2 regions of the Lysobacter sp. Root983 genome follow, and region 1 is predicted to be linked to the other one. Evidence: predicted binding sites of a transcription regulator. Region 1 holds the regulator's gene; the other holds the start of a gene.
What was found. Region 1 encodes HrcA, which represses chaperone genes, less so after heat shock. Its sites were predicted from a motif close to TTNGCACTCNNNNNNNNNGAGTGCNAA; they were not measured.

Region 1 (4,610 bases):
GGGGATGACGAATCGAGAGTGGCCACGGGCCGCAAAGCTCTTCCCGATTCCCGATTCCCGAATCCCGAATCCCGAATCCCGAATCCCGAATCCCGAATCCCGAATCCCGAATCCCGAATCCCGGCCTTAAACCACATCCGCCAGCAGCCGCCTGGCCGCCGCGCGCACTTCCTTGGTCAGCTCGACGCCGCCGAGCATGCGCGCCAGTTCCTCTTCGCGCTGCTTCGCGTCCAGGCGCTGGACCGCGCTCTGGGTGACGCCTTCGCTGGCCGACTTGCTGACCCGGTAGTGGGCGTGGCCCTGGGCCGCGACCTGGGGCAGGTGGGTCACGCACAGAACCTGGCGGCTCGCGCCCAGGGCGCGCAGCTTCTGGCCGACGATCTCGGCCACGGCGCCGCCGATGCCGGAGTCGACCTCGTCGAAGACCATGCTGGGGACCGTATCCAGGCCCAACGCGGCGACTTCGATCGCCAGCGAGACGCGCGAGAGCTCGCCGCCGGAGGCGACCTTGCGCAGGGCGCGCGCGGGCTGGCCGGGGTTGGCCGCGACCAGGAACTCGACGCGCTCGCCGCCCTGCGGATCGGGGCGGTCTTCGTCGATGGGCTCCAGAGCGATCTCGAAACGGCCGCCGCCCATGCCGAGCTCGCCGATCAGGCCGGTGGTCGCGGCCGACAGGGCCTGGGCGGCGCTCTTGCGCGAGGCGGTCAGGGCGTCGGCGTTGCCGCGCCAGGCCTTGCGCGCGCCGGCGATCTCGCCGTCCAGGCGCGTCAGGCGTTCGCCGGCGCCGCGCAGGACGTCCAGTTCGGCGCCCATGCCGTCGCGGTGCGCGGCCAGTTGTTCGGGGGCGACGCGGTGCTTGCGCGCGAGCTCGTGCAGGCGGCCCAGGCGTTGTTCCAGGGTGTCGAAGGCGGACGGGTCCAGGTCGAGGTCGTCGCGCACGCGGCCTAGCAGGGCCAAGGCTTCGTCGACCTGGATCGCGGCGGCGTCGAGCATGGCGTCGACGTCGCTCAGGCGCGCCTCGTGCTCGACCACGCGCTGCAGTTCGGCGCGCACCTGCTGCAGATTGCGCGACAGCGAGGGGCCGTCCTCGCCGCCGAGGCGGGCGAAGGCGTCGTCGCAGGCGGCGATCAGGCCGGCGGCGTGGGCATGGCGCTTGTGATCGGCGTTCAGGCGCGCGATCGCCTCGGGTTCCAGGGTTTCGCGTTCGAGTTCGGCGTGCTGGTGTTCCAGCCAGCCGATGCGTTCGGAGACGTCGCCCTTGGCGATCAGGGCGTCGCGTTCGCGCAGCAGGGCGCTCCAGTCGCGCGCGGCGGTTTCGACCGCGGCGCGCGCGGCATCGTTGCGCGCGTAGGCGTCGAGCAGGGCGAGCTGGCTGGCCTTGGACAGCAGGGCCTGATGTTCATGCTGGCCGTGGATCTCGACCAGGCGCGAGGCCAGGTCGGCGAGCTGGCCCAGGGTGGCCGGGCGGCCGTTGATCCAGGCGCGCGAGCCGCCGTCGGCGCGGATCACCCGCCGGACCTGGCAGCTGTCGTCCTCGTCCAGTTCGTTCTCGCGCAGCCAGGCCGCGGCCGGCGCGGCGTCTGCCAGCGAGAAGTCGGCGACCAGTTCGGCGCGGTCGGCGCCGTGGCGGACCACGCCGCTGTCGGCGCGCAGGCCGCTGATCAGGCCCAGGGCGTCGACCAGCAGCGACTTGCCGGCGCCGGTTTCGCCGGAGATCACGGTCAAGCCCGGGCCGAACGAGAGTTCGGCCGCGCTGACCACGACGAAATGCTTGAGAGAAAGGTGGGTGAGCATGCGCTGGCGGCGTTGTGGAGCGGCGATTGTGCCGGGTCGGGGGTGACCGGGCTAGCAGGGAATGCCGCCAATCTGTGTCGGATTAGTCTCCAGGGTTGAGATTGGCGGCGGCAGGCGAGTTTCGAGTGCGGGCGGCGCGATCGCGGGTTACGTCGCTCCGACGGGAGGGCGGAACCCGTTAGGCATCGAGCTTGGGGAGGAGGGCGACGAACGGAAGCTACGTCGTGGCTCGATGGCGCGGTCGCGACTTGCGTCGCTCCTACCGCAAACCCGACCGACTAGCGGTGCGTGCAGGCACGCTTCCTGTGGGAGCGGCGTGAGCCGCGATTGCGTGGCTGCCAGGCCCCGCAGGCCAGCCAGCCGGGTGCGCTCTCACACGGGTCTCCGGCTGCATGAACGGCGCGCGCGCATCGCCGCGCTTGCGCCCACCGCCCGGCGCGCTTATATCGACAGCGATGAATCGCCGTTCTTCCGACCTCAGCCTGGACCCGCGCGCGCGCCAGTTATTGCGCACGCTGATCGGGCGCTACATCCACAGTGGCGAACCGGTGGGCTCGCAGACGCTGGCGCGCCATGCCGGCCTGGACGTGAGCGCGGCGACCATCCGCAACATCCTGTCCGACCTGGAGGACGCCGGCCTGCTCAGCGCGCCGCATACCTCGGCCGGACGCATCCCGACCGCGCAGGGCTATCGTTTGTTCGTGGATTCGCTGCTGCAGGTGCGGCCGCTGCCCGAGGGCGACCTGGCGCGCCTGCGCAACGAGCTGCCGACCGGTTCGGGCACCCAGGCCTTGCTCGGCAGCGCTTCGGAGCTGCTGTCGGCGATGACCCATTTCGTCGGCGTGGTCAGCGTGCCCAAGCGCGAGCAGTTCGCGTTCCGGCGCATCGATTTCGTCCCGCTGGACGCGCAGCGCGTGCTCGCGATCCTGGTGTTCGCCGATCACGACGTGCAGAACCGCATCATCCAGACCAAGCGGCCCTACGACGCCGGCGAGCTGGAACGGGTCGCCAACTACCTCAACAGCCATTTCGCCGGGCGCCCGGTCGCCGACATACGCGCGACCCTGCTGCACGAGCTGCGCAGCGCGCAGTCCGAAATGGCCGCGTTGCTGGCGCAGTCGGTCGAGCTGGCCGAGCAGGCGCTGGCGCCGGACCGCGACGACGACATGGTGCTGGCCGGGCAGACCCGGCTGATGGGCGTGCAGGAGCTGTCCGACGTGGATCGCCTGCGCGAGCTGTTCGAGGCCTTCGCGCGCAAGCGCGAGATCCTGCAGCTGCTGGAGCGCACCATCCACGCCCCGGGCGTGCGCATCTTCATCGGCGAGGAAACCGGCCTGGCGCCGCTGGAAGGCGTGTCGCTGGTGACCGCGCCGTACACCGCCGGCGGCCAGGTGCTGGGTGTATTGGGCGTGATCGGGCCGACCCGGATGGCCTACGACCGGGTGATTCCGGTGGTGCAGGCCGCGGCGGATGCCCTGGGGGATGCGTTCAAGCCCGAGGCTTGAGCGGGGGCGTGCGTCTGGGGATTTGGCCTTCTATCCGCGGGCGCGGGCCTTGGCTTTCTGTGGGAGCGGCGTGAGCCGCGATGCCGAAGCGGCAGTGCGCCGAGAGTGGCAGGCAAACCCGAAGCCAATACCCGCAGCACGACGGCTTTCGCGATCGCGGCTCACGCCGCTCCCACAGGAAGCGGGCGAGGCGGGGTGGGCGTCGCCATTGGTGGCTTAGGCCGCGACTCGCGTCGCTGCTGCCCAAGGCCATCGCCGTCGCCGATCGCCGCTTTGGGGTAGGAGCGGCGTGAGCCGCGATGCCCGAAGCCGAAGTCCGCCGATCACCGAGGTTCCAGCCGAGGCCGGGCCCGCGTCGGTCGCCGACTCCCGTGGTCGCGGCTTGCGCCGCTCCTACAGGGGAAGGGCGGGATGTCGTCGTTGCTGGGAAGGCGTGGTCGCGGCTTGCGCCGCTCGCGCTCAATGATGCCGATGGCGGTGCGATAGCCCCTGCGGCTATGCCCATCGTCCCAAAAACGGCATCGAACCGCCCCGGTCGCCGCCGTTGCCGCACGATCGCCGCAGATGCCGGCACTTCTGTGCGGCGCGCACTTGAACGGTCCGGGCTTGGCCCCAATAGCTGCCCCTGTCGCGGATATACCGCCAGGACCAGCCCAGCATGAGCCACCACGATCCGAATACCGAACTCCACCCCGACGCGCAGGACCCGGCTTCCGCCGCCGCGCCGAACGAGGTCGAGACCCTGCGCGCCGAACTGGCCCAGGTCCGCGAGGACGCGCTGCGCGAGCGCGCCGAACTCGACAACCAACGCAAGCGCCTGGCGCGCGACATCGACACGGCGCGCAAGTTCGCCAACGAGCGCCTGCTCGGCGACCTGCTGCCGGTGATCGACAGCCTGGAAGCCGGCCTGGCCGCGGCCGGCGGCGACGCCAGCGCGCTGCGCGAGGGCATGGAACTGACCCTGCGCCAGCTGCTCAAGGTTGCCGGCGACAACGGCCTGATCGCGGTCGACCCCACCGGCCAGCCGTTCAACCCCGAACAACACCAGGCCATGAGCATGGTCCCGGCCCCGGGCGTCGCCCCGAACCACGTGGTCCAGGTCTACCAGAAGGGCTGGCTGCTGAACGAGCGGCTGCTGCGCCCGGCCCTGGTCGTGGTCGCCCAGGACGCCTGAACCGTCGCCGGCGCGAGCGCGCCGGAGCGCGCGGGCGAGGGCGGGGGCGCTTGAACCGCCCGCGACCGGACCCCAAATAACGCACATCGGCGCCGCAACGGCAGCCGCAACATCTAAAGCATTCGAGAGGGAGCAAC
Region 2 (4,610 bases), on a different contig from region 1:
GAATCCATTTCGGTGTCGGCCGACAGGTTCATCTTGCCGCGCCCGGTCGCCAGCCATTCGAACTGCACGCCGGTAATCAGCGCGACCTCGCGCAGATGCGCGACGCTGGGGAATTTGCCCTGCGCGCTTTCCCAGTGGCCGACCGCGCTACGCTGCACGCCGACGGCCGAACCCAGGGCCGCTTGCGACATGCCGGCGTGGCGCCGGGCCAGTCGAATCCGTTGTTGAGGCGTCATCCTTGCGCTCCTTGCTAGGTGGGTTAGGGGTTTTTGCCTAAGAAATAGCCATTTGCTACCAAAAGTCACTAGGCGACCAATAGAGAGGAGACCTTGTGTGCTTTCGGTAGCAATATGAGCTTACTGGGTGGTCGTAAGTCAATGGTGACGGCGTTCATGCTTTCGCGGTGCCACCAGGAGTCGGCAGATTTCGCGACCAGGCACCTAGAAAATGTGACGTGGAGTGAACACCATCCACTCACGCCAACAAGGATGTGGGCAAACGACACGAGGTCGGTTCGGGGGAAGGGGCGCAGGATCGCGCCATGCTGAGGACGGCCGTCTCCGCACCAAAGAGCGCGTTCCACGGGACGCGCTCTTTTCTTTTGGGCGATCGGAACGCGCGCGACGCGATGCGCAGCGCGATGCGAATCGCAAGCCAGCTTCCACTCGATGTTTCGAGTGCGCCTGCTTTGGGGCAGGAGCGGCGCAAGCCGCGAGCGGGCCACCACTGCGATGACGCGATCGCGGCTTACGCCGCTCCCACACGGACAGATGCGTTTGCGGGCGATGCATTCGATGCGTCCGGGTCCAGGGGCGCGCGCGGGCCGGCCTGTCGTGGTGCCTGCCTTGGGGCCTACTTTGGGGTAGGAGCGGCGCAAGCCGCGACCGCGCGACTTCGGCGGCGACGCGGTCGCGGCTTGCGCCGCTCCTACAGGGAGGGACTGCCGCCACCGCCGCCGCTCCAGCATGAGAGGCCTCCGCCACCGCTCCAGCACTAGGGCTCCCGCCGCCGCCCGAAGGCTGCGCGGCCCTACCGCCCGGCGGCCAATCGCATCCCGGCGCTTGAAAAGCCCCGCCGCCGCCCCATCTCGTGGCTATCCCGGTTCGCCGGGCGTTTTTTGTCCCCGGCATTGGCACTCCGCCGGGGCGACTGCTAAAATTACCGTTCTTTCTCCACCCATTCAGTCACTTACAGAGGTCGCCATGAATCTCAAGCCGCTTTACGACCGCGTTGTGGTCAAGCCGATCGAAGCCGACGAAGTCTCCGCCGGCGGCATCATCATCCCCGACGCCGCCAAGGAAAAGTCGACCAAGGGCGAAGTCGTCGCCGTCGGCGAAGGCAAGGCCCTGGACAACGGCAGCCTGCGCGCGCCGAAGCTCAAGGTCGGCGACAAGGTCATCTACGGCCAGTACTCGGGCAGCTCCTATAAGCAGGACGGCATCGAATACAAGATCCTCAAGGAAGACGACGTCCTCGCGATCGTCGGCTAAGAGCCGAGATTCGGGATTGGAGATTCGGGATTCGTAAAGCGCTTGCGCTGTGATCCCGCCCAACCCGACGTCTGCTCCCGCTCTTGCCAATCCCGAATCCCAAATCTCAAATCCCGGAGTTTCAAAATGGCTGCCAAAGAAATTCGTTTCGGTGAGGACGCTCGCGCCAAGATGGTGCGCGGCGTCAACGTGCTCGCCAATGCCGTCAAGGCCACCCTCGGTCCGAAGGGCCGCAACGTCGTGCTCGAGAAGAGCTTCGGCGCGCCGACGATCACCAAGGACGGCGTGTCCGTCGCCAAGGAGATCGAACTGGCCGACAAGTTCGAGAACATGGGCGCGCAGATGGTGAAGGAAGTCGCTTCCAAGACCTCCGACAACGCCGGCGACGGCACCACCACCGCGACCGTGCTGGCCCAGGCGCTGATCCGCGAGGGCATGAAGGCGGTCGCCGCCGGCATGAACCCGATGGACCTCAAGCGCGGCATCGACAAGGCCGTGATCGGCGCCGTCGAAGAGCTGAAGAAGATCTCCAAGCCGTCGTCGACGAGCAAGGAAATCGCCCAGGTCGGCGCGATCTCGGCCAACTCCGACGCCGACATCGGCGACCTGATCGCCCAGGCGATGGACAAGGTCGGCAAGGAAGGCGTGATCACCGTCGAGGACGGTTCGGGCCTGGAGAACGAGCTCGACGTCGTCGAGGGCATGCAGTTCGACCGCGGCTACCTGTCGCCGTACTTCATCAACAACCAGCAGTCGATGTCGGCCGAGCTGGACGACCCGTTCGTGCTGCTGTACGACAAGAAGATCTCCAACGTGCGCGACCTGCTGCCGGTGCTGGAAGGCGTCGCCAAGGCCGGTAAGCCGCTGCTGATCGTCGCCGAGGAAGTCGAAGGCGAAGCGCTGGCGACCCTGGTGGTCAACACCATCCGCGGCATCGTCAAGGTCTGCGCCGTCAAGGCCCCGGGCTTCGGCGACCGTCGCAAGGCGATGCTGGAAGACATGGCCGTGCTGACCGGCGGCACCGTGATCTCCGAGGAAGTCGGCCTGCAGCTCGAGAAGGCCACGATCAAGGATCTGGGCCGCGCCAAGAAGGTGCAGGTCTCCAAGGAGAACACCACCATCATCGACGGCGCCGGCGACGGCGACTCGATCCAGGCCCGCATCAAGCAGATCAAGGCCCAGATCGAAGAGACCTCGTCGGACTACGACCGCGAGAAGCTGCAGGAGCGCGTGGCCAAGCTGGCCGGCGGCGTTGCGGTGATCAAGGTCGGCGCTTCGACCGAGATCGAGATGAAGGAAAAGAAGGCACGCGTTGAAGACGCGCTGCACGCCACCCGCGCTGCCGTGGAAGAAGGCATCGTCCCGGGCGGCGGCGTCGCGCTGCTGCGCGCCAAGGCCGCGATCGCGGGCCTGAAGGGCGCCAACGAAGACCAGAACCACGGCATCCAGATCGCCCTGCGCGCGATGGAAGCCCCGCTGCGCGAGATCGTCACCAACGCTGGCGAAGAGCCCTCCGTCATCCTCAACAAGGTGCAGGAAGGTTCGGGCGCGTTCGGTTACAACGCCGCCAACGGCGAATACGGCGACATGCTCGAGTTCGGCATCCTGGACCCGACCAAGGTCACCCGTACCGCACTGCAGAACGCGGCTTCGATCGCCGGTCTGATGATCACGACCGAGGCGATGGTCGCCGAGCTGCCGAAGAAGGACGAGCCGGCGATGCCGGGCGGCGGTGGCATGGGCGGCATGGGCGGCATGGATTTCTAAGTCCGTAACACCCGCAAAACGCAAACGAAAAGCCCCGCAGCGATGCGGGGCTTTTTTGTTGCGCGCGATCGCGGCCATTTGCGGCGCGCCGTCGATCTGACTAGGCTCGAACGACGGACGACTGACCACATGGAGCGCGATATGAAGATGCGGATTGAGTTTGTGCGCAAACTTTGCGTAAAAAATGCACTCAAAAAATTCAGTGTTTCCTCGGCTCTGATTCTGCTCATATTCGCGGCTTGCGCCGTGGCTCCGGCGAGTGCCGCTGGCGGGATCTTCACCGTGTACATGGCGCCAGCCGATGCCGGCGGTTCGGACTTCAACGATGGGCTGAGCACCGCTACCCCGGTCGCCACGTTGGCGGAGGTGCAGAAAGTGCTGACCGATGCGCGGCCGGATTCGGATGTCGAGGTTCGTATTCGCCAGGGCGTGTACGAGGCGCCGCCGCTGGGCTCGTGGACCTTCTATGTACCGGGCCACACGGTCTCGTTCCTGCCCATCGACTACGTTTATGGCGCGGGCGGAGGCAGCATTGCCGGGCTTCCCGTGTTCAGGAACAAACAGAACAGCGACGGCACCTATCCGAATGGGCCCTGGTTGATCGCACGCGTGGGCGGCGCATTGCCCAACGGCGGCGACAGTCGGTTGCGCTTCTACTATCTGCAGGTCGAAAAATACTCCGATGGCCTCAGCGTCGCCGGCCTGCCCTACGGTGAGGACACCGATGGCGGCAATCCCGCCTACTACGCCAAGAACACCGCGGGACTCAACCGCAACGTCGTGTTCGGCATGTACTTCTTGAATATCGGCACCTACTGGACCGGCAACGATACCGGTAGCGGATACGGCGCCATCGTGCTGTCAAACTCATCCAACAACTTGATCGAGAACAGCCACTTCATACGCGTCGAGAACCAAGCCGGTCAGCGGGCGCAACTGCTGCATGGCGTCTACCTCGGTCATTTCAGCGACAACAATTCAATCAAGCGCAATCGCTTCTATTTCAACTCGGGTGCGCCGGTGAAGGTTCGCGATCGCAGCAATTTCAACGCCTTCGATAGCAACACCTTCGAGCGCGCGGGCGCCACCGAATTCTATGCCGACGATGTGTGCGATCCCGAATGCCAGGCGCGTTTTCCGGAAATCGCGCGTGCGCTGGAATGCGCGGGATACCACAATAGCTTCATCAACAATCGGTTGATCTCCGCTTATCAGGGCGGCATGCCCGAACGCGTCTGGCGCATGTTTCCCTGGAGGCGGACCGACGATGAGTCGCAGCATTACGCAGGCGATCCCGCGCGTTGCACGCTTCCGGCCAACGAAGTGCGTCTGTATGTGAGCGGAAATCTGTAG

Region 2: a site for HrcA is predicted at 1,130-1,156, ahead of ASE43_RS14040 (co-chaperone GroES). Genes of this name have one in related genera too.

Annotation. Positions count from the first base shown of each region.
Region 1 covers NZ_LMJO01000001.1:680,533-685,142, reverse strand. The annotation lists gene recN (DNA repair protein RecN) at 127-1,794, opposite strand; gene hrcA (heat-inducible transcriptional repressor HrcA) at 2,250-3,299, shown strand; gene grpE (nucleotide exchange factor GrpE) at 3,958-4,473, shown strand.
Region 2 covers NZ_LMJO01000016.1:429,493-434,102, reverse strand. The annotation lists gene ASE43_RS14045 (helix-turn-helix transcriptional regulator) at 1-236, opposite strand, end outside; gene ASE43_RS14040 (co-chaperone GroES) at 1,203-1,490, shown strand; gene groL (chaperonin GroEL) at 1,617-3,257, shown strand; gene ASE43_RS14030 (right-handed parallel beta-helix repeat-containing protein) at 3,387-4,610, shown strand.